2 regions of the Streptomyces sp. GLSS-08 genome follow, and region 1 is predicted to be linked to the other one. Evidence: riboswitches for the same ligand, from Rfam matches in the RefSeq annotation. Region 1 holds a riboswitch; the other holds the start of a gene.
The links. Region 1 has a riboswitch for cyclic di-AMP ahead of AC0ZLC_RS30325 (transglycosylase family protein). Riboswitches for the same ligand answer to the same signal wherever they lie in the genome.

Region 1 (15,873 bases):
CCTCCTCACCCACCCCGAGCAGCGGCAGCGGCTGCAGACCTCCCTCGCCGCGAAGGAGACCGCGCTGCTGGAGACCGGTGTCGAGGAACTCCTCCGGTTCGACGGGCCCGTGGAGCTCGCCACCTGGCGGTTCGCGACCGAGGCCGTCCGGATCGGCGGTCAGGACATCGCCGCGGGCGACCCCGTCCTGGTCGTGCTCGCGGCCGCCGACCGCGACCCCGAGCGCTTCGGGCAGCCGGACACGCTGGACCTCTCCCGGCGCGACAACCAGCACCTCGGATACGGGCACGGCATCCACTACTGCCTCGGCGCGCCCCTCGCCCGGCTGGAGGGACAGACCGCCCTCGCGACGCTCCTCACCCGCCTGCCGGACCTGCGCCTCGCGGGCGATCCGGCGGACCTGCGCTGGCGCGGCGGTCTCATCATGCGGGGACTGCGGACCCTCCCGGTGGAGTTCACCCCTTCGCGGTAGGCAATGCCGGCGGACCCTCGGCGGGCCCGCGACGGACGGGCGCATTGCGCTCGCAACAGGCGCACACCGGTGGAGTTCACGCCCGGCGGTACGCGGGCGCGGAGGCGTCAAACATGACGCACCGTCAATAATGTGATCTTCACGTGATCTGCGCTGCATCGACTTGTGACAAGCGTTCGACTGCCGATACGTTCACGCATCAACGCGATGGATCTTCCGTCGCGCCTGTCATCGCTGTCTTCGAAAGGCCACCGCATGCTCTCCGGGAACGGTCGTCACCGTCGCCCCCGCCAGGCTCCGGCGCTCATCGTCGCGGCAGGAGTCACCGGATCGGCCATCGCGATCCCGTTGCTCGGTGCCACCGGTGCGAGTGCCGCGGACGGCACCACCTGGGACCGGGTCGCGGAGTGCGAGAGCGGCGGTTCGTGGAGTGCCGACAACGCCAACGGCTTCTACGGCGGCCTGCAGATGACCCAGGAGAACTGGGAGAAGTACGGCGGCCTCGCGTACGCGCCGAGCCCCGACGAGGCCAGCCGCTCGCAGCAGATAGCCGTCGCCGAGAAGGTTCTCGACAAGCAGGGCCTGGCCGCCTGGCCCACCTGCGGACCGCTCTCGGGCCTCAGCAAGAACTCGGCGTCCGTAGAGGTCGACACCGGTCTCGCCGACGACTCCTCCGCATCGCCGGCCTCCCCCTCGCCCGATTCGTCCCCGTCGAGCGACGCGCCCGTTTCGGGAGGCTTGTCGTCCGGCGGCGCCACCGCCAAGCCCTCTCCGGCCGCGTCAGGCGAGGCGGTGAAGCCCGGGACGCCGTCGAAGGCCGACGAGGACGCCACCGCCTCCCCGGAGGCCGGCAGCAAGGCCGACAGCAAGGGCGCTGGGAAGGCGAAGGCTGACGACTCGGACAAGTCGGGTCGCACCGCAGGTTCTTCGGACGCCACCGCCGCGACCGGGAGCGAGGGCACGGGCACCGGTCGGCACCGCGGCGCCAGTGCCGACGCCGGCACGGACGCCGACGCGACCGCCGGCGGCGAGGAGGCCTCCTCCGGCCGTCACGTCTCGCGCGGCTCCGCCGCTCCCCGCGACGCCGCGGAGGGCTCGTACACCGTCCGCCTCGGCGACAGTCTCACGAGCATCGCCGACTCCCTTGCCGTGCAGGGCGGATGGAACGAGCTCTACACGGAGAACGAGAAGACGGTCGGCACCGACCCGGACGTCATCCTCCCCGGTCAGAGCCTTGAGGTCGCAGGAGACTAAGTGGGCGTCAGATGGCGAATCAGGTACAAAACAGCGCCAGTTCGCGTCATGTTTCGCACCGCAATGTCCGGTTTGGTGGAGTGAGACAAGGGTCTCAGAAACCCTGATCATCTTTGAAATTCCGGCGGCCGCGTGTCTACGGTCGTGATCGCTCGCTACAGCGGGCCCCGACGGTCGCAACGCCGAATCCTGCCAGTGGCCGGCCGGGAACAGTCGTCGCGCAAGCGCCGTAGGCAGGAGCGGGGGACCCAAGGTAAGTGCCGGGTCCGGGAGTCGAGAGACACCCGGGAACGGCTTGGGGTGGAGTCGGACGCCAGAGGCGGACGACCGGGCACTCACCCGCCCGAACCCGACAGCTCACCTCGCAGGCGTCGGTGAGGGGATCACTTCATGCTGCTCAACAACAAGGGCAAGCACCGCCGCCCGTCCAAGGCCACCCGTGTCGCCGCGCTCGCCGGTGTCACCGGTGTCGCCATCGCCGCTCCGCTGATGGCGGCCGGCAGCGCCTCCGCCGCCAGCACCTCCGAGTGGGACGCCGTCGCCCAGTGCGAGTCCGGCGGCAACTGGTCGATCAACACCGGCAACGGTTACTACGGCGGCCTGCAGTTCTCCGCCTCCACCTGGTCCGCCTACGGCGGCTCGGCCTACGCCGCCACCGCCGACAAGGCCTCCAAGTCCCAGCAGATCGCAGTCGGCGAGAAGGTGCTCGCCGCGCAGGGCAAGGGTGCCTGGCCGACCTGCGGCACCGGCCTGTCCGGCGCCTCGACCGGCGGCTCGTCGACCGACACCGGCTCCGGTGCCAACTCCGGCTCCGGCTCCGGCTCGCAGAGCACGGCCACGGCCCAGCCGGCCCAGCCGCAGCAGCAGGCCCCGCAGTCGCAGGACCAGCGCGCCTCGCGCTCCTCGGAGCGGGAGACGGCCAAGAAGACCGTCGAGACCCCGACCGGCAAGAAGGTCGAGAAGGGTGACGGCGAGTACAAGGTCGTCAAGGGCGACACCCTCAGCTCGATCGCCGCGGACAAGAAGGTCAAGGGCGGCTGGCAGAAGCTGTTCAAGCTGAACAAGGACATCATCGACGATGCCGACTTCATCTTCCCGGGCCAGCAGCTCCACCTCAGCTGACACCGGCCGACGGGCTGACAGCTGAACCACGGCCCTCCCTCATCCGGGGACTCCGCCATGGAGTCCCCGTGCGGGCCGCCCCCGCCCCCATGGGCTCCCCGCTCCGGTGCGTGTTCCCCCGTACGCACCGGAGCGGGGTTTTTCATGGACGCGCCGTGGGCCCGCTTCCGAAGCGGTTACCTGTACGGGGCAGGTTTTTGTTCCGTTCGGAAACAATTTACTCTCGGTTCTGTCCATGGGGTGGTCGACCGGCTGGCCGATCCCCCGGAGCCGGTTAGGCTCATGTCGCGGAGCCGACCGCGGCTCCGTGCAGTTGGGGCCAAGGGGCTCCGCTACCCGCGTCACATCCCAGAAGGAGATGCTCGTGCCGTCCATCGACGTCGTCGTAGCCCGGGAAATCCTCGACTCGCGAGGGAACCCCACCGTCGAGGTCGAGGTCGGCCTCGACGACGGCAGCACGGGTCGTGCCGCCGTCCCGTCCGGCGCCTCCACCGGTGCTTTCGAGGCCATCGAGCTGCGCGACGGTGACCCCAACCGCTACCACGGCAAGGGCGTCGAGAAGGCCGTCCTCGCGGTCATCGAGCAGATCGGCCCGGAGCTCGTCGGCTACGACGCCACCGAGCAGCGCCTGATCGACCAGGCGATGTTCGACCTGGACGCCACCGACAACAAGGGCTCGCTGGGCGCCAACGCCATCCTCGGCGTCTCCCTGGCCGTCGCGCACGCCGCCTCCGAGGCCAGCGACCTGCCGCTGTTCCGCTACCTGGGCGGCCCGAACGCGCACCTGCTGCCCGTCCCGATGATGAACATCCTGAACGGCGGCTCGCACGCCGACTCGAACGTCGACATCCAGGAGTTCATGATCGCGCCGATTGGCGCGGAGTCCTTCTCCGAGGCGCTGCGCTGGGGTGCCGAGGTCTACCACACCCTCAAGAAGGTGCTGAAGACCAAGGGCCTGTCCACCGGCCTCGGCGACGAGGGCGGCTTCGCCCCGAACCTGGAGTCCAACCGCGCCGCGCTCGACCTCATCATCGAGGCCATCAAGCAGGCCGGTTACGTCCCCGGTGAGCAGATCGCGCTCGCGCTCGACGTCGCCGCGTCCGAGTTCTACAAGGACGGCGCGTACGAGTTCGAGGGCAAGTCCCGCTCGGCCGCCGAGATGACCGAGTACTACGAGGAGCTCGTCTCCGCGTACCCGCTGGTCTCCATCGAGGACCCGCTGTACGAGGACGACTGGGCCGGCTGGAAGGTCATCACCGACAAGCTGGGCGACAAGGTCCAGATCGTCGGCGACGACCTCTTCGTCACCAACCCGGAGCGCCTGGCCCGCGGCATCGAGGAGGGCTCCGCCAACGCCCTGCTCGTCAAGGTCAACCAGATCGGCTCGCTGACCGAGACGCTGGACGCCGTCGAGCTGGCCCAGCGCAACGGCTTCAAGTGCATGATGTCCCACCGCTCCGGCGAGACCGAGGACGTCACCATCGCCGACCTCGCCGTCGCGGTGAACTGCGGCCAGATCAAGACCGGCGCCCCGGCCCGCTCGGACCGCGTCGCCAAGTACAACCAGCTGCTGCGCATCGAGGAGATCCTCGACGACGCCGCGGTGTACGCCGGCCGCTCGGCGTTCCCCCGCTTCAAGGGCTGACCCGCAGGAAGCGTCGTACGTACGTCCCCGTACTCGGTCCCGTACCGTGTGCGGGGACGTACGCACGTGACGGGCTTGTGCCGGGGAGGCGGGATTCATGGCCGTGAAGGACCGGGACCGGTTCTCCACCACGACCAGGCTGCGCCTGCTCGGTGAGCAGACGGCGGCCCGGGTCTACCGCTCCCAGACCAAACGGCAGGCCCATCGCTCCCGCCTGACGGGCCGTGCGGCGCTGCTCGCGCTGGTCCTGTGCTCACTGATCGTGGCCCTCGCGTACCCGATGAGGCAGTACGTGTCCCAGCGCGCCGAGGTCGCCGAGCTGGAGCGCGAGCAGGAGCAGGCCCGGCAGCGGGTCGAGCAGCTGCGCGACCTCAAGGCCCGCTGGCAGGACGACGCGTACGCCGAGCAGCAGATCCGGCAACGGCTGCACTTCGTGATGCCGGGCGAGACGGGTTACATCGTGATCGACCCGGACGCGGTGAAGAAGTCCCGCACCGACCAGGGAGCGGCCGACCGCCCCTGGTACGCCAACGTCTGGGACGGCGTGGACAAGTCCGACCGCTCCGCCCAGTAACTGACCAGAAAGACACCACACAAGGCATGGAAACGCCCCCACCGCCCACCCCGCGCACCGAGCCGACCGACGCCGACGTCGAGGCCTTCAGGCAGCAGCTCGGCCGTCCGCCGCGCGGGCTGCGCGCGATCGTGCACCGCTGTCCCTGCGGTCAGCCCGACGTGGTGGAGACGGCGCCCCGCCTCCCCGACGGCACGCCGTTCCCGACGACGTACTACCTGACGTGCCCGCGGGCGGCGTCCGCGATCGGGACGCTCGAGGCGAACGGCGTCATGAAGGAGATGACGGACCGTCTGGCCACGGACCCCGAGCTGGCCGCGGCCTACCGGGCCGCCCACGAGGACTACATCGCCCGCCGGGACGCCATCGACGTCCTGGAGGGGTTCCCGAGCGCGGGCGGCATGCCGGACCGGGTGAAGTGCCTCCACGTGCTCGTGGCGCACTCCCTGGCCGCGGGGCCCGGCGTGAACCCCCTCGGCGACGAGGCGATCGCCATGCTGCCGGAGTGGTGGCGCAAGGGTGCGTGCGTGGTCCCCGCGGGCGAGGCCGACCTTCCCCAGGGCTGACCGTCCCCCAGGGCTGACCGTCCCCCGGGGGCGCCGTTCCCGGGGGACGGTCAGCCCCCGGACCCCCGGCTCCGGCCGGGGCGGCCTCGTCCGCAAGCGCCGGACGGGCTGGACCCTCCCCGGCTCCGGCCTTCCGGCACCCCCGCTCCGACGGCCTCGTCCTCGAACGCCGGACGGGCTGGAAACCCCCGGGCCCGGGCTTGTTCCGAAGTGTCCTCACGACAGGAGACCGCACGCATGACCAGGGTCGCCGCCATCGACTGCGGTACCAACTCGATCCGTCTGCTCGTGGCGGACGCGGACCCGGCGACGGGTGAACTCGTCGACCTGGACCGCCGGATGACCATCGTCCGCCTCGGCCAGGGCGTCGACCGGACGGGGCGGCTCGCCCCCGAGGCGCTGGAGCGCACCTTCGCGGCCTGCCGCGAGTACGCGGCCGTCATCAGGCAACACGGCGCGGAGCGCCTGCGCTTCGTGGCGACGTCCGCCTCCCGCGACGCCGAGAACCGCGACGAGTTCGTCCGCGGGGTCCTGGACATCCTCGGGGTCGAGCCGGAGGTCATCACGGGCGACCAGGAGGCGGAGTTCTCCTTCACCGGCGCGACCAGGGAGCTGACGGGGCGGGACGACCTGGCGAAGCCGTACCTGGTGGTCGACATCGGCGGCGGCTCCACGGAGCTGGTGGTCGGCGAGGACCGGGTCCGTGCCGCGCGCTCGGTGGACGTCGGCTGCGTACGGATGACCGAGCGGCACCTCGTGCACGACGGCGTCGTCGCCGACCCGCCGACGCCCGCTCAGATCGCGGCGATCCGGGCGGACGTCGAGGCCGCGCTGGACCTCGCAGAGCGGACCGTCCCGCTGGGCGAGGCCCGCACCCTGGTCGGCCTCGCGGGCTCGGTCACCACGGTCTCGGCGATCGCGCAGGACCTCCCGGAGTACGACTCGACGGCGATCCACCACTCCCGGATCCCGCACGCCGCCGTCCGCGAGATCACCGGGCGGCTGCTGTCCTCGACGCACGCGGAACGCGCGGCGATCCCCTCGATGCACCCCGGCCGCGTCGACGTCATCGCCGCCGGCGCCCTCGTGCTGCTCGCGATCATGGAGCGCATCGGCGCCGACGAGGTCGTCGTCAGCGAGCACGACATCCTCGACGGCATCGCGTGGTCCGTCGCGTGACGGGGTCCTCCCCGCGGCGCGGGGCCACCCGTGAGGGAATCTTTACTACCCGTCGGTAGCCTCGGCTGAGCAGGTCGGATAACGTTTGAGCGCGATCGAGGGGCCCGGAAGGACCCCTTGGTGACGCGCCGTCGGGAAAGTTCGTGAAGTTCTTCACAAGGAATTCGGGCCTCGGGAATGCGGATGGGGTCCGGTTGGCCCTTCCGAGGGGCTCGCGGGGCGCGGGAGGGTGCTCACGGGAGTGTTTCCGGGGCGTGACGACCGCGTGGAACAAGAGGCCGGTTCAGCGGCCCGACGGCCCGGATTGGCTGCTCACGCGGTGTTGACAACGGTCCGCGGGGTGCCGTGGTTCCCCTGCTGCGGCATGACCTGGGTCACGTGGGCCGCGCAGTGTAGCAGAGGCCCCACCCATGCTTGTGAAGGGGCGCACGAGCGACCCCCCTGAGGCGGGTGGATACTCGATGGCATGAGCACCACGGAGCGTCCCAGGATCCTCGTAGTAGGCGGTGGGTACGTAGGCCTGTACGCAGCTCGGCGCATCCTCAAGAAGATGCGCTACGGCGAGGCGACCGTCACGGTCGTCGACCCCCGGTCGTACATGACCTACCAGCCCTTCCTCCCCGAAGCCGCCGCCGGCAGCATTTCGCCCCGGCACGTCGTCGTCCCGCTGCGACGCGTCCTGCCGAAGGCGGAAGTCCTCACCGGCCGGGTCACCACCATCGACCAGGACCGCAAGGTCGCCACGGTCGCCCCCCTCGTGGGCGAGGCGTACGAGCTGCCCTTCGACTACCTCGTCATCGCGATGGGCGCGGTCTCCCGCACCTTCCCGATCCCCGGCCTCGCCGAGCAGGGCATCGGCATGAAGGGCATCGAGGAGGCCATCGGCCTGCGCAACCACGTCCTCGAGCAGCTCGACAAGGCCGACTCCACGACCGACGAGGACGTCCGCCGCAAGGCGTTGACCTTCGTCTTCGTGGGCGGTGGCTTCGCGGGTGCGGAGACCATAGGCGAGGTCGAGGACATGGCCCGCGACGCGGCCAAGTACTACAACAACGTGTCCCGTGAGGACATGCGCTTCATCCTCGTCGACGCCGCGGACAAGATCCTTCCCGAGGTCGGCCCGAAGCTCGGCGCGTACGGCAAGGAGCACCTGGAGAGCCGCGGGGTCGAGGTCTACCTCTCCACCTCGATGGACTCCTGTGTCGAGGGGCACGTGGTCCTGAAGAACGGCCTCGAGGTCGACTCCAGCACCATCGTGTGGACGGCCGGCGTCAAGCCGAACCCCGTTCTCTCCCGCTTCGGTCTCCCGCTCGGCCCGCGCGGTCACGTGGACACCCGGCCCACCCTTCAGGTGCAGGGCACGGACTACATCTGGGCCGCGGGCGACAACGCGCAGGTCCCGGACATCGCCGCCCGCAAGGCCGGCGTCGAGAACGCCTGGTGCCCGCCGAACGCGCAGCACGCGCTGCGTCAGGCGAAGGTCCTCGGCGACAACGTGGTCTCCGGCATGCGGGGCTTCCCGCAGAAGGAGTACGCGCACTCGAACAAGGGCGCGGTGGCCGGTCTCGGCCTCCACAAGGGCGTCGCGATGATCGTCATGGGCAAGATGAAGATCAAGCTCAAGGGCCGGCTGGCGTGGTACATGCACCGCGGCTACCACGGGCTGGCGATGCCGACCTGGAACCGGAAGATCCGCGTCTTCGCGGACTGGACGCTCGCGATGTTCCTCAAGCGCGAGGTCGTCTCCCTCGGCGCCATCGAGACCCCGCGCGAGGAGTTCTACGAGGCCGCGAAGCCGGCGCCCGCCGTCGCGCAGGCCGCGGAGGCCAAGCTCCCGCAGGCGAAGACCGAGGAGAAGGCCAAGGCCTCCTGACCTCCGGTCACTGATCGACCCGAAGGGGCCTCCCGCCATCCGTGGTGCGGGCGGCCCCTTCGGCGTTCCGCGGTGGGGCGGGAGGTTCCCCCCGGGGCCCGTCGGCGTCCCCGTACGGCGCGGCCCGGCATCCCCGAGACCATGCTCTATGCACCTATTTTTGCCCATCCATGACACGGGTGGGGGACTGTGCGCGGGGGCGGTTGGTGTTTACGTGGTGTCGGACGTTTCGGGATCCGCTGTCACGGAGGTGTGGCCATGCCCGATGCCGCGCTGCGGCTGAAGAGCCTTTTCGAGCAGTTGCTGGGAGCCCCGCTCCCGGTGCGCATGCGTGCCTGGGACGGCTCGGAGGCGGGGCCGCCGGGCGGCCCCACCCTGGTGATCAGGAACCGCCGGGCCCTGCGCCGGCTGATCTGGAAGCCGGGCGAGCTGGGGCTCGCCCGGGCCTGGGTCGCCGGGGACCTCGCGGTGGAGGGGGACCTCTACGCGGCCCTGAGGGTGATGGCCGGACTCCTGTGGGAGCGCCCGACGGGGGCCGGGGGCCTCGGCGAGACCCTGCGGGATCCCGACGTGCGCGCGGCCGTCCGGGGCCTGCTGCGGATGGGCGGGCCGATGGGTCCGCCCGCCCCGCCCGCGGAGGAGGTCCGCAGGCGCCGCCGCCTGCACACCAGAGGCAGCGACAAGCGCGCCGTCAGCCACCACTACGACGTGGGCAACGACTTCTACGAGATCGTCCTCGGGCTGTCCATGGTGTACTCCTGCGCCTACTGGGAGGATGCCGGCACCCTCGAGGGTGCCCAGCGCGACAAGCTCGAACTCGTCTGCCGCAAGCTGGACCTGCGGCCCGGCGGACGGCTGCTGGACGTCGGCTGCGGCTGGGGCTCCATGGCCATCCATGCCGCCCGCGAGCACGGCGTGAGCGTCGTGGGCGTCACGCTGTCGCAGGAGCAGGCCGCCTACGCCCGCAAGCGGGTCGCGGACGAGGGGCTGACCGACCGGGTCGAGATCCGGGTGCAGGACTACCGGGACGTCACCGACGGTCCGTACGACGCCATCTCCTCCATCGGCATGGCCGAACACGTCGGAGCCGAGCGCTATCTGGAGTACGCGCGCGTGCTGCACGCCCTGCTCAAGCCGGGCGGGCGCCTGCTCAACCACCAGATCGCGCGCCGCCCGGCGAGCGACGAGTCGAAGCACCGCGCGGACGAGTTCATCGACGCCTACGTCTTCCCCGACGGCGAACTCGCGCCGGTCGGCACCACCGTGACGCAGCTGGAGCGGGCGGGGTTCGAGGTACGTGACGTCGAATCCCTGCGCGAGCACTACGCTCTGACGCTGCGTCAGTGGGTTGCCAACCTGGAGGCGCAGTGGGCGTCGGCGGTGCGGCTCACCGGCCCGGGACGCGCCCGCGTCTGGCGCCTCTACATGGCGGCCAGCGCCCTGGCGTTCGAACGCAACCGCATCGGCGTCAACCAGGTGCTCGCGGTGCGGACCCCCGTACCGGGCGCCTCCGGGATGCCGCTGCGGGCCCGCACCTGGAACGCGCGGACGTAGCGGCGGCGAAAGCGGGAGGGGCCCCGTCCGGATCCGGACGGGGCCCCTGACTGGGGTCCGACTACTCCGACTTGATCGCCGTCAGCATGTTCAGGCGGGCCGCGCGGCGGGCCGGCCACAGCGCCGCCAGGACACCGACGGCCGCGGCCAGCAGCAGGAAGACGGCCATCCGGCCCCAGGGCAGCACCAGTTCGTACGTCGCCATCTTGGAGCCGAGCAGTTCACCGGCGGCCCAGCCGAAGAAGACGCCCAGGCCGATGCCCAGCACTCCGCCGAACAGTGAGATCACCAGCGACTCCAGCCGGACCATCCGCTTGATGCCCTTGCGGTCCAGGCCGATCGCACGCAGCATGCCGATCTCCTGGGAGCGCTCGAAGACCGACATGGCCAGGGTGTTGATGACACCGAGGACCGCGACGATCACCGCCATCGCGAGCAGGCCGTAGAGCATGTTCAGCATCAGGGTGAACATCTTCGCGATGTCCTCGGAGATGTCCTTCTTGTCCTGGACGAGCATGGCCGGGTTGTCGCCGAGCGCCGCCTCCAGCCTGTCCTTGACCGCACCGGAGGGCCCGCCGGACGTCTTCACCATGACCTGCATGTCGTACGGGTCCCTCTGGTGGGGGGTAAGCGCCGCGTTGTCCAGCATGATGCCCTGGATCATCTCGTTGCCCTGGTAGACGCCGGCGACGGTGAGCCGCTGCCGCTTGCCGTCCTCGTACGAGACCGTGAAGTGCGAGCCGGCCTTCCAGCCGTGCGCGTCGGCGGTGCTGTCGTCGACGACGACCCGCGCGCCGCCGACCTCGAAGGTGCCGTCGTCGACGGTGAGGTCGGTCAGGCTCTCGATGGTCCTGCCGTTGACGCCGGTCAGGTACTCCGTCTCACCGCCGATGCGCGCGGGCGCGTCGCGCAGCGGGCTGGTGGCGGTGACGCCGTCGGTGGCGGCGAGCTTCTTCTCCACATCGGGCGAGAGCATGGTGCCGTTCGCCATCGAGACCACGTAGTCCGCCTTGATCGCGGCGCTGGCCATCTTGTCGATCGACGTCCGGAGACTGCCCGCCATCACCGTCATACCGGTGATCAGGGTGAGTCCGATCATCAGCGCCGAGGCGGTGGCGGCGGTGCGGCGCGGGTTGCGCACGGAGTTCTGGCGGGCCAGCTTGCCGGAGACCCCGAAGACGCGCAGCACGGGCGCCGCCGCGGCGATCAGCGGGCGGGACAGCAGCGGCGTCAGGATGAACACGCCGACGATCAGCAGGCATGCGCCGATGCCCATCGGGGCCTGGCCGTCCGAGCCGTCCATGGTCGTGGCGAACAGGACCGCGGCGATGCCCGCCGCCGAGAAGAGGGCCCCGAGGGTGTTGCGTACGACGAGGGACTTGGTGGTCGCCTTCGCGTGCACGCTGCTCATCGCGGCGACCGGTGGGATCTTCGCCGCCCGGCGGCCCGGCAGCCACGCGGCCAGCATGGTGATCAGGATGCCGACGGCGAGCGCGGTGGCGACGGTGCCCGGCGAGACGACCAGCGGCCCGTCCGGGACGGTGGCGCCGAGCGTGCTCATCAGGGAGCGCATTCCGGCGCCGATGCCGATGCCCGCGGCCAGCCCGGTGACGGCCGCCACCGCGCCGACCACGAACGCCTCGAGCAGCACCGAGCGGGTGATCTGCCTGCGGGAGGCGCCGACCGCCCGCAGCAGCGCCAGCTCCTTGGTGCGCTGGGCGACCAGCATGGTGAAGGTGTTGGCGATGATGAAGGTGCCGACGAACAGGGCGATGCCGGCGAAGACCAGCAGGCCCGTCTTCATGCCGCTCATCTGGGAGGCGATCATCGTCGCCTGGTCGTCGGCGAGCCGCTTGCCGGTGGTGGTGTAGGCGACGTCCTCGGGCACCACCTCGTCGAGCGCGTTGCGCAGCGCGGTCTGGCTGGTGCCAGGGGTGGCCGTCACGTCGATCTCGTCGTACGTGCCGGGCTCGCCGAAGAGCCGTTGCGCGGTCGCCGTGTCGAAGAGGGCGAGGCTGCCGCCGGCGGCGACATTGCCGTCGTCGGTGGTGAAGACGCCGGTGATCGTGGGCTTCAGCACGGGACCGTCGACGGAGAGGCGCAGGGTGTCGCCGACCTTGTACCCGGCCCGCCGGGCGGTCTCCGAGTCGATGGCGACCTCGTCAGCGCCGCGGGGCGCGTGGCCGGCGGTCAGCGGGTACCTCGGGTCCTTCTTCCCCCAGTAGTTGCCGCCCTGCGACTGGAAGCCGTCGCCGATCAGCTCGCCGTCCTTGTCGGCCAGGGCGGTGAAGCCGTTCACGACGCCGACGGCGGTGTCGGCGCCGGAGACCCCTGCCGCCTTCTTCAGCAGGGGCTCGGTGAGCTTCGGCTCCTTGCCGATCCGGTCGCCCTCGTCCTGCCGGGCCTCCGGCTGGATGGCGACGTCGACGTGGTCGAAGCCCTTGGCGGAGCTCTTCTGGAGGGCGTCCGAGATGGTGTTGGTGAAGACCAGGGTGCCGGACACGAACGCCACGCCGAGCATGACGGCGAGCACGGTCATCAACAGTCTGGCCTTGTGCGCGAAGACGGTGCGCAGGGCGGTACGGAACATGGGTTGACTCAGTCCAGGAGAAGGAGAAGCTGTGGTCGGCCGCGGGAGCGGTCCGGGCCGTCGCGGAGGCGGCCCGCGACGGCGGGGCGACGATGCTCGCGGCGGTGGGCGGGGACGCCGGCCCGTGGCGGTGGGCGGTGACGGTGGCCCATGGCGGTGCGTTGCGGCGGGCCCGCGACGCTGGGGGGAGGGCGGCGGTGTCGGACTCGCGCGGGCGGGTCGGCCGGTGCGGCCCTCGGCGTCGGACAGGCCCTAGGACGTCCGGGTGTTCCCGCCGGAGAGACGCAGCATGCGGTCGAGGACCGCGTCCGCCGTCGGCTCGTGCACCTCGTCCACGATCCGCCCGTCGGCGAGGAAGACCACGCGGTCGGCGTACGCGGCGGCCACCGGGTCGTGGGTGACCATGACCACGGTCTGCCCCAGCTCGCGTACGGAGTTGCGCAGGAAGCCCAGCACCTCGGCGCCGGCCCGGGAGTCGAGGTTTCCGGTCGGCTCGTCGCCGAAGATGATGTCGGGCCGCGAGGCGAGCGCGCGGGCCACGGCGACACGCTGCTGCTGGCCGCCGGACAGTTCGGAGGGGCGGTGGCCGAGGCGGTCGGCGAGACCCACCATGCCGATCACGGTGTCCAGCCACTCCTTGTCCGGCTTGCGGCCCGCGATGTCCATCGGGAGCGTGATGTTCTCCAGGGCGGTGAGGGTCGGCAGCAGGTTGAACGCCTGGAAGATGAAGCCGATCTTGTCCCGGCGCAGCTTGGTGAGCTGCTTGTCCTTGAGGGACCCGAGTTCCGTCTCGCCGATGCGCACGGAACCCGAGGAGAAGGTGTCGAGGCCGGCCACGCAGTGCATCAGCGTGGACTTGCCGGAGCCGGAGGGGCCCATGATCGCGGTGAACTCGGCCTGCCGGAAGTCGACGGTGACCCGGTCGAGGGCGACCACCTGGGTCTCGCCCTGTCCGTAGACCTTCGAGAGTTCCGTGGCGCTGGCGGCCACCGCGGTGGTCCGGCCGGCGAGGGGGGTGGTGGTCACGGGAGGGTGCTCCTGACGGGACGACGTTGGGGGACGTCGTCCATCCTCACGGTCCTGGGGCGCCGTGTAGTCACCCCCTGTTCCGGTTCCCGGGGGCGACTCCGGTCGGACCACGGGCGGCCGTGTCATACCTGGGGATGACGATCCTCCCTGAGGACCCATCAGGCCCGCGGCACGCGAACACCGTCACCGAGGCGGTGAAATTCCGTCATTCCGTATACGCGGCCGGGGGCGGCCCGAAAGGCTATTGGCAAGTGCGGATGGCCCGTACCAGGTACTGATGCACCCTCAGACGCCAATAAAATAAGACAAGATCGGGCCACGCACCCCTAGTTAGGGGGATGCGTCCCGATAGGCTCGGATCCTCGATGCGGAGCCCATGGCCTGCCCGGATGGTGGAATGCAGACACGGCGAGCTTAAACCTCGCTGCCCCTCGCGGGCGTACCGGTTCAAGTCCGGTTCCGGGCACCACCGCGCTCACAGCGCGTGACCAGCCAGAACGGCGGGAAGATGCTCCCTCTCTTTCGTGGTGTGGGAACCCCGTGGGATCACCGGGTCCTATCGTGCCGTCACGGCATCCGTAGTTTCTCGAAGAAACAAGGCCGGTGGCATCACCAGCCACCAGGTGAAGTGGCGGCTCGGCGGCGGCAGAACCGCCCGTGGCAGACAGAGGTGTTCGACGGCGAGCCCTCCGCCGACGTCTTCAAGGGCGCCGTCAACGAGACGGCTGGCAGTGGCCGCCGGGGTGGGCGAAAGGCAAGGGCTACATCGTCGACGGTGTAGACGACGAGAGCCGATACCGCTTCCGTACGTACACGCTCGCCTCCGTGGAGAACAGGACCGCCATCGAGGAGCACTACCGGGTGGCCCGCTACGGCGACTTGCAGCGCTACCTCTTCCCCACGTTCGGGAGTGCGGCCCCGGGCGGGTCTGGTCGGGGGACCTGCTCCAACCGTACGGCCTGTCACTGACGACGCGTTTGTCCGTGTTCGAGTGCTGATGGCGGAGCGCCGGGCTACCGTGAAACGTGCACCGCCTCCGGGGAAGTCCCGACAGCTTCCCCGGAGGCGTCTTCTTGTTCAGCCCTTCGACGCCGACACTTCCCGCACCCGACCTGCGAGGTCCTGCACCGGGCGCGTCTTGGCGTATGGCGCGAGGCTCTTGCGCATGCTCGCGAAGTGGTCGTCTCCTCGGATCGAGGAGACCAGTTCGTACTCGTCAAGGAACCGGTCCCAGGACTGGCACGCCGCATCCAGGTGCCCGTATTGGAGCTGCCGGTCCGCGAGAACGGCGTACGCGTGGACGCGTCCCTGTCGCTCGTGAGTCGGCTGGACGCGGATGCTCTGCTTGAGCGTTCGGATGCTGCCCTCGTAGTCGCGTTCTTCCATCAGCACATGGGAGGCGTGGAAGAGATACGCCGTCTGGTCGTAGCCGCCTACGGCGTCACGCCGGTTGTCCGCCTTGGACAGAGCGGCTTCGGCCTCCCGTAGCCGGGTGTGGGCCTGGCGGCGGTCGCCGACCATAGACGCCGCGTGAGCCTGCTGTCCGCGTAGGAACGCCACCAGGCGGGGCCCGGCGGAGGGTGCGGCCTCTGCGGCGGAGTCCGCGAGTTCGAGCGCCATCCGGCCGTGGCCGAGGCTGGACGCCTGGAGCGACATACCGCGCAGCGTCCGACAGTAGGTGACGTGGTCGCCTGCCTCGTCGGCGAGCGTCAGCGCCTTGGTGTAGTACGTCTGCCCGAGGCCATGCGCCTTCTCGTACATGGCCATCCAGCCAGTCAGGTACGTGAGGTCGGACGCGGCGGCGAGTATGGCGCGCTTGGTGGACTCCGTCGCCTGGGCGCGCAGCCAGGGTCCCACCGTGTTGACGAGGAAGGCGGCGGCCATGGGTCTGGCATGGCCGGCGCCCAGCTCGTCGAGGATGTCCGCGATCCGCTCGGTCATGGAGCGGACGGCGGTCACCTGGGCGGTCCCGATCCGGGTTGTGGCCTTGCCGGGCGAGACGGGCTCGCTGCTGG
Region 2 (15,873 bases), on a different contig from region 1:
CAGGGGGTGCGCTGGACGGCGGATCAGGTGCTGGCACTGGCGCCTGACGTCGCGTCACGCAAGGCGGGGAGCAGGCTCGGGACGGCCGGACCGTGGTCGGAGGCGGGCAGGTCGGGCGAGGGGGCGGTGTGGGGACTGTGCAAGGGCAGTGGCAGCAGGCCGTATCAGACGGTCGTCGACCTCGCGGACTCCACCGGGCCCGCGTACAGATGCAGTTGCCCGAGCCGGAAGTTCCCGTGCAAGCACGCGCTGGGGCTGCTGCTGCTCCGGGCGGCCGAGGACGGCGCGGTGCCGCCGGGGCAGGCACCGGACTGGGCGGAGCAGTGGCTGGAGGGAAGGAGGAGGCGCGCGGACGAGAAGCGGGCGGAGCGGACGTCCGGTCCCCCGGCCACGGGGGATCCGGATGCGGCGCGGCGCCGGGCGGAGCGCCGGGCCGAGCGGATCACCGCGGGGGCGGCGGAACTGGAGCAGCGGCTGACCGATCTGCTGCGCGGCGGCCTGGCCCGGACCGAGCAGGCGGGGTACGGGATGTGGGAGGAGACGGCGGCCCGCATGGTCGACGCGCAGGCGCCCGGGCTGGCGGCGCGGGTGCGGGAGTTGGGGGCGATCCCGGCGTCCGGCCCGGGGTGGCCGGTGCGGCTGCTGGAGGAGTGCGCGCTGCTCCATCTGCTGGACCAGGGGTGGTTGCGCCGGGAGCGGCTGCCGGACGGCCTTGCGGCCACGGTCCGTTCCCGGGTGGGGCTGCCGGGCTCCGCCGACGGCCCGCCGGTGCGGGACCACTGGCTGGTCCTCGCCCAGTACGACACGGCTGACAGCACCCTCACCACGCGCCGCATCTGGCTGCACGGCGCCGGGTCCGGCCGCACCGCGCTGCTCCTCTCCTACGGGCCGGCGGGCCGCGCACCCGAGCTGGCGCTGCCGGTGGGACTGGCCTTCGAGGCGGAGCTCTCGGCGTACGCGGGTGACGGCCGGCTGCGGGCGGCGCTGGGCGAGCAGTTCACGGCCCCCGCGCCCACGGACCTACGCCCGCCCGGCATGACCACGCCCGAGGCCACCGCCCGTTACGGCGAGGCCCTGCGGTCCGACCCCTGGCTGGACTCCTGCCCGGTGACGCTGAGCCGGGTCGTACCGACCCCGGCCGGCGATTCCTGGCAACTGGCCGACGCGGAGGGCGATCTGGCGCTGCCGGTGGCCCCGTCCGCCGTTTCCCGCCCGGGGCTGTGGCGCCTGGCCGCGCTCTCCGGCGGCGCACCGGTCACCGTCTTCGGCGAGTGCGGCCACCGCGGCTTCACGCCCCTGACCGCCTGGCCCGAGGGCCGGGGAGAGGCGGTACCCCTGTGCTGACGACGTATCTCTCCCCGTCCGCCGTGACGGACCGGCCGCCGAAAGGACGCTCATGAACAGCACGGCCGCTTTTGCCGGCGCGCCCGCCGGTGACGCCTGGGAGGAGCTCGTCACCTCCGCGCTGCTCGGGACCGACCGGCGTACGCCACCGGGGTGGGCGCCGGGACGGGAGGCACCGGCAGCCCTGCTGGACGCGGCCGCCGTGGAGACCGTGCGGCGCCGGGCCGGGCTGCGCCCCGCGCGGGCCGCCGCCCGGCCCGAACCGGCCGCGCGGGACCCCCGCCCGCCCCTGCCGCCCGCCGCGGCCCGACGGCTCGCGATGCTGCTGGCGGACCGGTCCGGCGCGGGGTCGGGCGGTCGCCGGGGTTCTGCGCCCGACCTGATGGAGCTGCTGCCGCAGTGGCTGGCCCTGGCGAACGCACGCGGTTTCGCCCCGCCGCCGCAGGCGCTGCCCGCGCTGCTGGACGCCGCCCGGGGCCGTACCGACCTGCGGCCCGCCGCGCTGGCCTTCGCGGGTCCGCGCGCGCTGTGGCTGGCGCGGCTCAACGCGGACTGGCGGTTCGCGCTGCGCGCCGCGCCCGGCGGCGGTGCGTCACTGCCGGGCCACGGGGAGCCGGAGCGGATACGGGAGTTGTGGGAGGAGGGGCTGTTCGCCGAGCGGGTCGCGCTCCTGTCGGCGATCCGGGCGCAGGACGCGGCGACGGCCCGCGAGCTGCTGGCGACGACGTGGACGACGGAGCGGGCGGAGGACCGCCTGATGTTCCTCGACTCCCTGCGGACGGGCCTGGAGGCCGCGGACGAGCCGTTCCTGGAGCGGGCGCTGGCCGACCGGAGCCGCAACGTGCGGGCCACGGCGGCGGAGCTGCTGTCCGCGCTGCCCGCGTCGGCGCTCGCCGCGCGGATGGCGGACCGCGCCGGTTCCTGCGTCGCGCTGGACCGTACGCGGAGTGTGCCGGCGATCGTGGTGGAGGCCCCCCACCAGTGCGACGCGGGCATGGAGCGCGACGGCGTGGTGCCCAAGCCGCCGGCGGGCCGGGGGGAACGGTCCTGGTGGCTCGGCCAGTTGGTGGAGGCCGCGCCGCTCGGGACGTGGCCCCGCCGCCTCGGGGGGCGTACGCCGGAGGAGATCGTGGCGCTGCCGGTGACGGACGACTGGCAGGCGGAGCTGCACGGGGCGTGGTGCCGGGCGGCCGTGCGGCAGCGGGACCCCGACTGGTCGCGGGCGCTTCTCGGCGCGCCGTCCGCCCCGGAGGCCGGCGGCCCGGGCGCGGTGTCGCTGGCGGAGCGGGCCAAACTGCTCGCGACGCTGGGCGCCGCCGAGCGGGCCGGGTGGGTGGCGCGGTTCATCGCCACGCACGGGCTGTCCGAGGCGTTTCAGCTGCTCGGTGTGTGCGCGGTGCCGTGGAGCGAGCCGCTCGGACAGGCCGTCGTGGACGCGCTGAACATCGCGCGGGACGCGGGCAGCTATCCGTGGAGTTTCAGCGGGGTGATGGGGCTGGCCGAGCGGTGCCTGGATCCGGGGGAGGCGGGGCGTCTGGAGGGCCTCACCGCGATCCCGGACGAGCCGGAGGACGCCTCCCCGGGGGCAGGCGGTTACTGGGCCGAGGCCTTCCAGCGCCTCACCACCACCTTGCGGCTGCGAGCCACCATGTCGGCCGAGCTCACGGAGCCGCCCCCGTGACCGGGCACCCCGCGGCCGGGCACTCCGCTGCCGGCTCCGGGCACCCGGCACCGGCGCCCGGCGCACCCCAGCGGAGTCCCGCGCCCGGCACAAGGGGCGCGACGGTGCGTCCAAGGCTCGCGCGGTTTCCGAAGACGGCACCTGCACCGGGCATCCGCCATCCCGTTGGAAGCGCTACGCCCCCGCGGGCTGTCGCACGTTCGCCCGTACCCAGTCCACGATCGACGCCGTGGTCGCGCCCGGCGTGAAGATCTCCGCGACACCCTTCTCCTTGAGAGGCGCGATGTCCGCCTCGGGGATGATGCCGCCGCCGAAGACCTTGATGTCCTCGGCCTCACGCTCCTTGAGCAGGGAGATCACGGCCGCGAAGAGCGTGTTGTGGGCGCCGGACAGGATGGAGAGACCGATCGCGTCGGCATCCTCCTGGATCGCCGTGTCCACGATCTGCTCCGGGGTCTGGTGCAGTCCCGTGTAGATGACCTCCATACCGGCGTCGCGCAGCGCACGCGCGATCACCTTAGCCCCGCGATCGTGGCCGTCGAGCCCCGGCTTGGCCACCACCACGCGGATCGGACCGGCTGCCACACCCATCACTGCCTCCATGAACCGACTACACAACCCGGTGCCCCGCGCCGCACGGACCGGGGAAGTGAACGAACGTTATCGCCAGCATCCCGCACCCGGCAGTTTCACGGTGGAGACCGAGGGGGAAATCACACGGTGGGACACGTTCGCCGCGCTCGTCTCTGATTTCCGCGGCACACGCGCCGCGGGGACCTGCGGCACACGCCGCGGAGGGGTGCGCGCGACAGGAGAGCCGACTCGAGTCGCCGCACCACGGCGCCGCGAGCGGGGCGCGGCGGGGCCACCGGCCACCACCGGCTCGCCGCCCCATGGCTTTCCACGAGGGCACACGGGGGACAGAGGCGTCCTCCGGCGTGCCGACGGGAGGTCGGCCATGAAGGCCACCTGGGCAGTGCAACCCCTTCTTCCTCTCTGCCGGCGCATCCTTCCCGGCAGGCTGGCCGGACTCTCGACGGCTCTCCTGAAGGCGACGGCCCTGGAGATCACGATCCTCGCCGGGCATCTGCTCCTCTATCCGTCCGGCATCGCCCAGGAGCGCCGGGCCGCCCCGCCGCTCCCGCCGCCGGACACCGCCACGCTGCCGGGCGACGCCAGGCCCCCGGTGGTGCTGCTGCACGGGTTCATCGACAACCGCTCGGTCTTCGTGCTGCTGCGGCGCAGCCTCGCCCAGCACGGCAGGCAGCGCGTCGAGTCGCTCAACTACTCCCCGCTCACCTGTGACATCCGCACCGCCGCCGAGCTGCTAGGGCGGCACGTGGAGGAGATCTGCGAGCGCACGGGCCACGCGCGGGTGGACATCGTCGGGCACAGCCTCGGCGGTCTGATCGCGCGCTACTACGTGCAGCGCCTCGGCGGGGACCACCGTGTGCGCACACTCGTCACACTCGGCACGCCGCACTCGGGCACCCGGGTCGCTCCCCTGATGAACGCCCACCCGATCGTCCGCCAGATGCGCCCCGACTCGCCCGTGATCGGTGAACTGCGGCTGCCCGCGCCGGGCTGCCGTACGCGTTTCGTGGGTTTCTGGAGTGATCTCGACCAGCTGATGGACCCGCTGGAGACGGCCTGCGTCGACCATCCGGACCTGCTCGGGCAGAACGTGCGGGTGAGCGGCGTCGGACATCTCGCGCTTCCCGTCCACCCCGCGGTCGCGGCCGGGATACGCCAGGCGCTCGACATCGAGGAGACGGAAGCTCCCGCGGCCGGCCGGGCCGAAGGCCTGACAGTCGCCTGATATCGAACATTCATCGAACGCCAGGCCAAGGTCGTGCCTGCAGTCCCCCGAAACACGGCCGAATGCCCGTTTCCCGCCAGCACGAAACCTGCCGAAGATTGTCGCGCCCGCGTACCGCCGGGTACAGTCGCCGCACTGCTCTGCCAGCCCCTGTTGTCGAGGCGAAAGAGAAGTTGGTGAACGACCGTCACCCGTCGGGGACCGTTACCCCCCCGGCTCCGGCTCCCGATGCCGCCGAGGCGCACCATGCGCCGTACGGCCACCAGGACGCCCCGTACGGCGACTTCACCATGTACGACGGGTACCCCGCCACCGGATTTCAATCAGGCTGCGGCAGTTACGAGGCCGCGAGTTTCGCGACCGACCCGCTCTTCGGTGACATGCCGGGCTCCGCCCCGGGCGCGTCCACCGGTTCGTACGACGCCACGCAGTGGTCCGCCGGGGGCGATTCCTCCCCCCTCACGGGCGCACACCAGCCGACACCGGGCTTCGACCCGTACGCGGCGCAGCACCAGGCCACGTACGACACCGCCGGTTACGCCACCACCGACTGGTCCGGCGGCTACCAGCAACTCGGCGGTATTCCCGCGCAGTCACAGGGCCAGGACGCCACCGGCCAGTGGGACGCGGCCGCCTGGAACCAGGCCGAGCCCGCCAACCCCCTCGACCAGGGCGACCGCACCCAGCAGTGGGGCACGCAGCCGCTCGACACGGGCGCGTACGACGCCACCCAATGGAACAGCGACGGCGGCCAGGACGCGTACGAGACGTACGACCGGGCCGCTTCGTCGTCGGAGACCTACGACCAGCCGCAGTCCGTGCCCTTCGACCAGCAGGCGACCGCCACCTTCGAGCAGGTGCCGTACGACCAACCCGGCCGCCCTGCCGACGAGTTCGACGCGAGCGACGGCGAGGACGACTCGCACGACGGCGAGTTCGACTCGCACGACGGCGAGGACGACCAAGAGCCGCAGTCGCTGCTTCTCGACGGTGTCGAGGAGACCGCCCCGGAAGCGGCCGGGCCCGTTCCCGGTTCGCGTTCGGCATCGCGCGCCGGGAGCCGTTCCCGGCGCCGCGCCCCGGCCAGGCGTTCCGCCCTGCTGACGGTGGCCGTGCCCTCGGCGTGCGTGATGGGCGTCGCGGGGATCGCCGCCGCCTCCGTCGTGAGCGTGAGCGCGGACGACAACACCGAGACGACGGCCGCCGCTCCGGAGAAGACGTCCGTGAAGCCGTCCGCCGCGAACAACCAGCTGGACACCCAGCTCGCGAACCTCTCCGCCGACGCCGACGACTTCGCCGACCGGGCGAGCCGGACGCAGGAACGTATTGACCTGAAGGCCGAGCAGGAGGCGAAGCGGAAGAAGGCGGCGGAGGACGCGGCCCGCAAGGAGCGGCTGCGCCCCAAGTTCTCGCTGCCGGTCGCGCAGAAGGGGCTCAGCGCCTACTACGGGCAGTCGGGCATCAACTGGATGTCCGTGCACACGGGCATCGACTTCCCGGTCTCCTACGGCACGACGGTGATGGCCGCGACCGACGGCACCGTACGGACGCAGTGGAACAGCGCGTACGGGAACATGGCGATCGTGACCGCCAAGGACGGTACGGAGACCTGGTACTGCCACCTCTCCACGTACAAGGTCCCGTCGGGGACCGTCGTGAAGGCGGGTGACCCGATCGCGTTCTCCGGGAACTCCGGCAACTCGACCGGCCCGCACCTGCACTTCGAGGTCCGTCCGGCGGGCGGCTCGGCGATCGACCCGCTGTCGTGGCTGCGCAGCCACGACATCGACCCCACCTGAGTCCCACCCGCTCCGCGTCCCCCCAGCCCCACCGTCCCGCGTCCGCTGAGTGCACCCTTCGGGCACCCCTCTGCGCCGCACCGATCCCGTGCCGGCCGGCGCGGGCGCCCCGTCCGGCGGGCCCGGGCGGTGATGCCCGGGCCGGGCCCGTGGACGCCGGGCGCGCCGGGTTTCCCTACAGCTTCTCGACAGGCGCGTAGCGCAACAGCAGCCGCTTCGGCTTCGGTTCGCCGAAGTCGACCGTGGCCTCGGCGTTGGCGCCGGTGCCCTTCACTCCGACGACCGTGCCCAGGCCGAACTGGTCGTGGGTGACCCGGTCGCCGACGGCCAGGGAGACCACCGGCTTCTCGGCGACGCCGCGGCGCGTCGCGAAGCCGGACGCGCCGGAGGCGGCGGACCGCGAGCGCGACGAGGAGAGCGAGGCCGCCACACCCGAGACGGGGCCCGCGGCCACCGGGCCCATGCCTCCCGTGCGCTTCCAGTCCAGATGCGCGTCCGGGATCTCCTCCAGGAAGCGGGACGGCGGGTTGTACGAAGGCTGACCCCAGGCACTGCGCATGGAGGAACGTGTCAGGTACAGCCGCTCCCGCGCGCGCGTGATGCCGACGTACGCGAGGCGCCGCTCCTCCTCCAGTTCCTTGGTCTGGCCGAGCGCGCGCATGTGCGGGAAGACGCCGTCCTCCATGCCGGTGAGGAAGACGACCGGGAACTCAAGGCCCTTGGCGGTGTGCAGGGTCATCAGGGTGATGACGCCGTTGCCGTCCTCCTCGTCGGGGATCTGGTCGGAGTCGGCGACGAGGGCGACACGCTCCAGGAACTCGGCGAGGGTGCCGGCGGTCTCGCCCTCTCCGGCCTCCTGCTCGAATTCCAGTGCCACGGCGGCGAGTTCCTGGAGGTTCTCGATCCGGGTCTCGTCCTGCGGGTCCGTCGAGGCCTGCAACTCGGCGAGATAACCGGTGCGTTCGAGGACGGCCTCCAGGACCGTCGCCGGGCCGGCGCCGGACTCGACGACCGTCCGCAGGTCCTCCATCAGCGTGTTGAACCGCTTGACGGCGTTCGTCGAGCGGGCCGCCATGCCGTACGCCTCGTCGACACGGCGCAGTGCCTGCGGGAAGCTGATCTTCTCCCGCTGGGCGAGGGCGTCGATCATGGCTTCCGCCCGGTCTCCGATGCCGCGCTTGGGCACGTTCATGATGCGGCGCAGCGGGACCGAGTCCTCCGGGTTCGACAGCACGCGCAGGTACGCGAGGACGTCGCGGACCTCCTTGCGCTCGTAGAACCGGACGCCGCCGACGACCTTGTACGGCAGGCCGACGCGGATGAAGACCTCTTCGAACACACGGGACTGGGCGTTCGTCCGGTAGAAGACGGCCATGTCCCCCGCCTTGGCCTCGCCCGCGTCCGTGAGGCGGTCTATCTCGTCGGCGACGAACTGGGCCTCGTCGTGCTCGGTGTCGGCGACGTAGCCGGTGATCCGCGCGCCCGCGCCCGCGTTGGTCCACAGGTTCTTGGGGCGGCGGGACTCGTTCCGCTCGATGACCGCGTTCGCGGCGCTCAGGATCGTCTGGGTGGAGCGGTAGTTCTGCTCCAGCAGGATCGTCGTCGCGTCCGGGTAGTCCTCCTCGAACTGGAGGATGTTGCGGATCGTCGCGCCGCGGAAGGCGTAGATCGACTGGTCGGCGTCACCCACGACGCACAGCTCGGCGGGCGGCAGGTCGTCCTCGCCCGGCGGCACGTCCACGGGGTGCTCGGCGGTGCCGACGAGCTCGCGGACGAGGGCGTACTGCGCGTGGTTGGTGTCCTGGTACTCGTCGACGAGGACATGGCGGAAGCGGCGGCGGTAGTGCTCGGCCACGTCCGGGAAGGCGCGCAGCAGATTGACCGTCGTCATGATCAGGTCGTCGAAGTCGAGCGCGTTGGCCTCGCGCAGCCGCGACTGGTAGAGCGCGTAGGCCTGAGCGAGGGTCTCCTCGAAACCTCCTCCCGACTCCGTCCGGGAGGCCCCGGCGGCCTGGGCGGCGAAGTCCTCCTCGTCGATCAGCTCGTTCTTCAGGTTCGAGACCTTGGCGCTGAACGACTTGGGCGGGTAGCGCTTCGGGTCGAGGTCCAGGTCGCGGCAGACCAGGGCCATGAGGCGCTTGGAGTCCGCGGCGTCGTAGATCGAGAACGAGGACGTGAAGCCGAGCCGCTTCGACTCGCGGCGCAGGATGCGGACGCACGCGCTGTGGAAGGTCATCACCCACATCGCGTTCGCGCGCGGGCCGACGAGCTGCTCGACGCGCTCCTTCATCTCGCCCGCGGCCTTGTTCGTGAAGGTGATCGCGAGGATCTGGCCGGGGTGCACGTGCCGCTCGCCCAGCAGATACGCGATGCGGTGCGTGAGCACGCGGGTCTTGCCCGACCCGGCGCCGGCCACGATGAGCAGCGGGGAACCGGCGTGCGCCACGGCCGCGCGCTGGTTCTCGTTCAGCCCGTCCAGCAGCGTCGCCGGGTCCACGGCGGGGCGTGCCGCACCGTCGCGGTAGTACGCGTCCCGGCTCGGGGGCACGTCGAAACGGCCGCCGAACAGGTCGTCCGGAAGCTGCTCCGGCGTCCCGTCCTCGGGCGGCGGCGGGGGCTCTTCCCCGTGGGCCCCGGAGGGCTTGAGGTCCGCCAGGAAGCTGTCGTCAAAGAGGCTGCTCATCGCCTTCCGAGTCTAGGCCGCCCCACTGACAGCCCGTGGCCACGTCGGGACTCCACGGGTCTCCCAGAAGCGGACGGGCGGCCTCCGGCACCACGCGGGAGGCCGCCCGCCGGACACGTTCCCCCTGCCTGGAGCCCGCCGCCCGACCCCGCCTCGCCCTCCGGATCCGCACCGTCACCTCGGGTGACCGGCACGGACGAGACGCACGCCACGTCACGCGGACCGCGGAGACCGTCCGGACACCGAGTCGGCCGGAGGTGCGAAGCGACCCCCGAAAAGAAGGTCACAAAAACGTATCGGGCATATCGGCCATCAACCTTCACAGAAGCCACACGAGTTGGCTAACGTGCCGGTCAGGCCGCCCGACCCAACCGGCGAACGACGCCGGGCCGCGCGGCCTCCGCCGAATCCGGCGCGCCCACGCGGCGGCCGGAACCGGGGACCCACCGATCTTCGGGGTGAATCGGTCCGACCGCCCGTCCGGGCGAGGACCGTAGGGCAACCCTTCCGAACCACCCGCCCGAACCCGACAGCTAACCCGGTAGGCGGATCATGGAAGGAGTCGCCTCTCTTGGCGTCGCAACGCACAACGCGTCCCGCAGTGACGCGCGTAGCGGGCGCACGGGTCCCGGGTCTCGCCACGGCGGCCCTCACCTCCGTGGCCCTGCTCTCGCAGACCGCGAACGCCGCACCCTCGGCCGATTCGAAGCCCAGTCGCGAGGAAGTCCAGAAGAAGGTGGACGACCTCTATCACCAGGCCGGGACGGCCACCCAGCGGTACAACACGGCCAGGGAGAAGAGCCCCAAGCAGCGCACGCGGGACGACACCCCCCGCGACGACGTGGCCGGCCGCACCGAGAGGCCCCCCACCGCGCGCGCGGAACCGGTTCCGTACGCCGTCACCCTGTCCCGCACCGGGGCCGCCGTCTCCGACACCGCCCCCGTCCTGCCGGCCGGCCACACCGCCGAGCAGGCGGCGACGGTGCGCAAGGGGTCCGAGGCCGCCGGGGGGCCGGAGAAACCGGCCGTGCCGCAGCGGACGCTGAAGTCGGCCAAGGCGCAGGTGCAGCGGAAACTCGCCGACGCCCGCGGACTGCTCGCGCAGCTCACCGCGGCGGAGAAAGCGCGGCTCACGGCGGTCGAGGAGCGGCAGCGGGAAGCCGCGGAGCGCAGGACCGAGGAGCCGGCCCAGCAGCAGACCGCCCAGGAGAAGCCTCGCCCGGAGGCGCCCGCCCGGCAGGACCCGGACTCCCCGGCCGACGGCCCGGGCAGCACGGCGGACGCCCCCTCGTACGCCCCTACGCCCGGTACGGTGCTCGCCACGGACGGTCCGTCCTACGCCACCACGGCCGGCACGGTACTCACCACGGACGACCCGTCCTACGCCACCACGGCCGGCACGGTACTCACCACGGACGGTCCGTCCTACGCCACCACGGCCGGCACGGTACTCACCACGGACGGTCCGTCCTACGCCACCACGGCCGGGAAGGTGCTCGCCTACGCCCGGGCGCAGATCGGCAAGCCGTACGTCTGGGGCGCCATGGGCCCGGACTCGTACGACGGCTCGGGTCTCACGCGGGCCGCGTGGATGGCCGCCGGTGTCTTTCTGCCCCGCACCACCCGGGACCAGGCCGGCGCGGGCACCAGCGTCCCGCCCTCCGAGATCGCCCCCGGTGACCTGGTGTTCTTCGACGACGACAGCGGCCACGTCGGGCTCTACGCCGGCCACGGGATGATGATCCACGCCTGGAGGCCGGGCGCCTACGTCCGCGAGGAGCCGCTCCACCACGGCGGCGAGTCGTCGATCCACAGCGTGGTACGCCCGGCGTGAGGGCGGGACCGCGTCAGGCGTGACGCGGTGTCCGGCGTGATCCCCCGGGTCACGCCGGACACCGGCCGACGGTGGTCCGAGAAGGCTCAGGACCTTCAGGTCCAGAGCACCGCGATGAAGATGTTCGCCGTGGTCAACAGGCCGACCGCGGCGAAGGCGCCCTTCTCGACCTTCTCCTCGTCGCGCTTCACGTAGACGAGACCGAGGATCACGATCAGCAGGGCCAGCTTCACGCCGAGCTTGATGTTGTCGAGCGGGTTGTCGTCGGCCTGGTTGAGGCCGACCAGTACGACACCGGTGACCAGCATGGTGAGCGCGCCGTGCAGCATCGCTGGGACGAACCGGGCGGTGCCCCGGCCCATCGCCTTCAGCTGGGTGAGGAAGCCGCCGAGCAGCGCGGCGATCCCGATGATGTGCAGGCCGACGAAGAAATGGATGAGTACGTCCATGGGGCCGGAGCCTAATCGGGCGCCCCGGCGTCTCCCCGCACCGGCCTCCCCCGACCGGCCTGGCCCCGCCCCCCTGCCCACCTGAGTCACCTGAGTCACCTGAGCGACCGCGTGGGCTCATAGCACCGGGGCCTCCCCTGCCACCCGGACAACCGCCGCATCGGTCAGTACTCGGCGTCGAGCCGACACCCGCGGCCCGGGATCGCGGTCGCATACGGTCACCCGGCGGTCCACTCCCGCCACTTCCGCACATGCCGTCACGGCCCCCGCCCGCCCACGTTTAGCGTCCTCCCCCAGGTGACCGGCTCTCCACCGCCGCCCGGCCAGGGGCGGCACCGGCCACTTCCGCCGAAAGGTCCGGCGGCGCCCCGTCCCCCTGTGCGGGCCGCCGCCGGACGCGTCACCGCCTCCCGCTTTGGCGGTCGTGCGGCCCGAGTCTTCGCGAAAGGACGTGTGCCCTCGTGGCATCGCACCGCAAGCCCGGACACCGTTCGTTCGGCGGCCGGACGGCCCGCACCGCCGCCACCATCGCCCTCGCGGGCGCGGCGACGGCAACGGCGTTCGAGGGCACGGGGTACGCCGAACCGCAGCTCACCCCGGCGCAGGTCAAGGCCAAGGTCGACAAGCTGTACCAGGAGGCGGAGGCGGCCACCGAGAAGTACAACGGGGCGAAGGAGAAGGCCGACAGCGGGCAGCAGCGGCTGGAGACGCTGCAGGACGAGGCGGCACGCCGGACGGACCGCCTCGACTCGGCCCGCGACACGCTGGGTTCCATCGCCACCGCGCAGTACCGCAGCGGTGGCCTCGACCCCGCGCTGCAGCTCGCGCTCTCCGACGACCCCGACCGGTATCTGGACGGGGCCGCGCTCGCCGAACGCGCCGGGAGCCGGCAGGCCTCGGCCGTAAAGGACGTACGCAAGCAGCTGCGGGAGATCAGGCAGCTGCGCGGCACCGCCCACCTCCAGCTCGCCTCCCTCACGTCACGGCAGGCGGAGCTGAAACGCCAGAAGAAGAAGATCAACGAGAAGCTCGGGAAGGCACGGGAACTGCTGTCCCGGCTCACGAACGAGCAGCGGGCGCGGTTCGGGGCGGCCGGCGGCACCGGACACCCGTCCCGTTCGTCCGCGCGGGCCCCGGGCGTCCTGCCGTCCGGCGGCGGTGCGGAGGCCGCGTCGGCCACGGCGCCCGACTCCCGCGCGGGGGCCGCGGTCGCGTACGCCTACCAGAAGATCGGCCGCCCCTATGTGTGGGGCGCCACCGGCCCCGACGCCTTCGACTGCTCAGGGCTCACGCAGGCCGCGTACCGCGCCGCGGGCGTCGCACTGCCGCGTACGACGTACGCGCAGATCGGCACGGGACGACGGGTCTCCCGCGCCGAACTCCGCCCGGGCGACCTGGTCTTCTTCTACTCCGGAATCAGCCATGTGGGCATCTACGTGGGGCAGGGCAGGATGATCCACGCCCCGAACCCGTCGGCGCCGGTGCGGCTGGCCCCGATCGACCAGATGCCGTTCGCGGGGGCTACGCGGGTGGTGTGAGGACCCCGTACGGCAAGTGAAGGATTCCGGCCGGACGCGGGTACGCGCTGATGGCATGGGCACGTTCGCGCGGTAGCGTCGACGACAGTCGCGTACCGCCGCCCGTCGTCGCCCCGCATCATCGACGCCCGTCGCCGCTCGAGAGGTCCCGATGCCGCACTCCCTGCTGCCACCGCTTCCGCCGCCGTGGCACACGCGGACCTGGCCGGACCGGTCGGCGCTGCTTGCCGACCGGGGACGGGCCCTGGAGGAGCTGCGCGCGCGGAGCCTCGGGGTGCACCGGGTGCTGCTGCTCTGGCTGCTGTCGCTCGCGGCGATCATCGGGTGGGCGCTGCTGGTGCTCCCGATCCAGCAGTTCGAGCAGGGCGATCCCACCGGCTTCGTCCTCGGGCCGATCTTCGCGCTCCTCGGCCTGGCCTCGCTCGCCCCGCCCGTCGTCGCGATCGCCGTCGGCGTGCGCCGCGACCGCCAGATCCAGCAACTCCTGGACGCCTGGCTGGTGCTGGACAGCCACCCGCCGACGGACGCCCGCCTGCGCTCACCCGGCCTCAGCCTCTTCTGGCTGCTCTCCTCGGCCGGCATGTGCGCGATCGGCCTGTGGGCGTCCCTCGCGGCGGTCGCGGGGGCCGAGCCGAACGCCCACAGCGACGTCGCCCTCGGGACGGGCACCGGTCTGATCCTGTGGCTGACCGGCCTGATCGGGATCGCGAAGGCCGTACGCCACTACCGGTGGGCGCTGCGCATGCTCGGACCGGCGGCGGCCGGAACAGCCCGCTGAGCCCGACGGCTCACACCAGCCGGCGCGCCGTCGCCCAGCGGGTCAGCTCGTGGCGGTTCGACAACTGGAGCTTTCTCAGCACCGCCGAGACGTGGGACTCGACCGTCTTGACGGAGATGAACAGCTGCTTGGCGATCTCCTTGTACGCATAGCCGCGGGCGATGAGGCGCAGAACCTCGCGCTCCCGCTGGGTGAGCCGGTCGAGGTCCTCGTCGACGGGCGGGGCGTCGGTCGAGGCGAAGGCGTCGAGGACGAACCCGGCCAGGCGGGGCGAGAAGACCGCGTCGCCGTCCTGGACCCGGAAGATGGAGTTGACGAGGTCACTGCCGGTGATCGTCTTGGTGACATAGCCACGGGCGCCGCCGCGGATGACACCGATCACGTCCTCGGCAGCGTCCGAGACGGACAGCGCGAGGAAACGCACCGGCTGCTCGGGGTCGGCCATCAACGGAGCGCAGCGGCGCAGCACTTCGACGCCGCCGCCGCCCGGCAGGTGGACGTCGAGGAGCACCACCTCGGGTCGGGTGGCCGTGATCACCGTGACCGCCTGGTCGACGTCGGCGGCCTCGCCGACCACCTCCACGCCGGTCCGCTCGGTCTCCCCGATCTCGGCCTGCACCCCCGTACGGAACATGCGGTGGTCGTCGACGAGGACGACCCGCGCCCGGCGCCCGTCCGTGGCGGCCGCTCCGGCCGCCCCCGTGGACTCGCCGGCCGTCGAGGCGCCCGCTTCGGCTGAACTTCCGGGCCCTGCGGACCCCTTGGCCTCGTCCGGCCCGCTCACGTCACTCATGACGTACTCTCCGCCCTCTCCATCTCCAGCTCGACCTCCGTGCCGCCGTCCGGCACCGCGCGCAACCGCGCCGTGCCGCCGTTGCGCTCCATGCGGCCGATGATCGATTCTCTGACGCCCATGCGGTCGGCGGGTATCGCGTCGAGGTCGAAGCCGGGACCGCGGTCCCGGACGGACACGAAGACCGTCCGCCCCTCGACTTCGGCGAAGACCTGCACCGCGCCGCCCTCGCCACCGTACTTGGCGGCGTTCACCATCGCTTCCCGCGCGGCCTGCATCTGTGCGCCGAGCCCGTCGTCGAGCGGGCAGTCCCCGACGACGACCACCTCGATGGGAACGCCGTGCTTGTCCTCGACCTCCGCGGCATTGCGCCGGACCGCCTCGGCGAGGGTGTCCGGCTCCTCCGCCTCGTCCTTGCCGGTGCCCTCCGGTTTGTAGAGCCAGACGCGCAGGTCGCGCTCCTGGGCGCGGGCCAGGCGCCGGACCTCGCCCGCGCTCTCCGCGTTGCGCTGGATCAGGGTCAGGGTGTGCAGCACCGAGTCGTGGACGTGGGCGGCGACCTCCGCCCGCTCCTGTGCGCGGATGCGCATCAGCCGCTCCTCGGAGAGGTCCTGGGTCATACGGACCAGGTAGGGGCCGGCGAGGAGCGCTATGCCGACCAGGACCGCGAGCGCCGCCTGGAGGACCGAGCCGAGATGGGCCGCGGAGCCCTGGAGCACGAAGATGCCCGACACGCCCGCGGTGACCAGCAGGACGCCGGCGGCGGAACGCAGCAGGGTGAGCGTGCGTCTGCGGCGGCCCACCTCCATCCAGCGGGCCCGCCGCGCGTTGTCCGCCTGGCGCCAGACCAGGGCGACGCCCGCGCCGACGAGCACGGTCGGCCACAGATAGGCCTTGGCTCCCCCGCCGAGATTCACATTGCCCACGAAGACCATGGCCACGACGACCATGAGCAGCAGCGCGACGATCTGGCCCCGGTCGGGCTTGCGGGCCACGAGTCTGCGCCGGCCGTCGGGCGCGGACTCGGTGGTCACGGACGGCGGCCGCCCGGCGTCGACGCCGCCGACTCCCAGCGGCACGAAGAACCAGAACGCCGCATACAGCAGCGCGCCCAGCCCGTCCGCCATGAACAGGCCGACGAACACCAGCCGCACC

Region 2: another riboswitch for cyclic di-AMP. It lies ahead of AC0ZLC_RS26790 (C40 family peptidase); the one in region 1 lies ahead of AC0ZLC_RS30325 (transglycosylase family protein).

Annotation. Positions count from the first base shown of each region.
Region 1 covers NZ_JBWJAQ010000025.1:2,808-18,680, forward strand. Annotated here, with positions in the region: gene AC0ZLC_RS30315 (cytochrome P450 family protein) at 1-472, shown strand, start outside; gene AC0ZLC_RS30320 (LysM peptidoglycan-binding domain-containing protein) at 728-1,726, shown strand; cyclic di-AMP (ydaO/yuaA leader) riboswitch at 1,942-2,112, shown strand; gene AC0ZLC_RS30325 (transglycosylase family protein) at 2,117-2,848, shown strand; gene eno (phosphopyruvate hydratase) at 3,207-4,493, shown strand; gene AC0ZLC_RS30335 (FtsB family cell division protein) at 4,591-5,067, shown strand; gene AC0ZLC_RS30340 (DUF501 domain-containing protein) at 5,094-5,633, shown strand; gene AC0ZLC_RS30345 (Ppx/GppA phosphatase family protein) at 5,871-6,812, shown strand; gene AC0ZLC_RS30350 (NAD(P)/FAD-dependent oxidoreductase) at 7,279-8,685, shown strand; gene AC0ZLC_RS30355 (class I SAM-dependent methyltransferase) at 8,944-10,239, shown strand; gene AC0ZLC_RS30360 (ABC transporter permease) at 10,301-12,829, opposite strand; gene AC0ZLC_RS30365 (ABC transporter ATP-binding protein) at 13,082-13,855, opposite strand; tRNA gene AC0ZLC_RS30370 (tRNA-Leu) at 14,242-14,327, shown strand; gene AC0ZLC_RS30375 (hypothetical protein) at 14,684-14,827, shown strand; gene AC0ZLC_RS30380 (hypothetical protein) at 14,936-15,873, opposite strand, start outside.
Region 2 covers NZ_JBWJAQ010000017.1:118,041-133,913, forward strand. Annotated here, with positions in the region: gene AC0ZLC_RS26760 (SWIM zinc finger family protein) at 1-1,344, shown strand, start outside; gene AC0ZLC_RS26765 (DUF5691 domain-containing protein) at 1,397-3,025, shown strand; gene AC0ZLC_RS26770 (cobalamin B12-binding domain-containing protein) at 3,200-3,616, opposite strand; gene AC0ZLC_RS26775 (esterase/lipase family protein) at 3,984-4,844, shown strand; gene AC0ZLC_RS26780 (M23 family metallopeptidase) at 5,021-6,643, shown strand; gene pcrA (DNA helicase PcrA) at 6,819-9,326, opposite strand; cyclic di-AMP (ydaO/yuaA leader) riboswitch at 9,718-9,889, shown strand; gene AC0ZLC_RS26790 (C40 family peptidase) at 9,928-11,160, shown strand; gene AC0ZLC_RS26795 (hypothetical protein) at 11,256-11,609, opposite strand; gene AC0ZLC_RS26800 (C40 family peptidase) at 12,071-13,147, shown strand; gene AC0ZLC_RS26805 (hypothetical protein) at 13,299-13,925, shown strand; gene AC0ZLC_RS26810 (LuxR C-terminal-related transcriptional regulator) at 13,936-14,709, opposite strand; gene AC0ZLC_RS26815 (ATP-binding protein) at 14,715-15,873, opposite strand, start outside.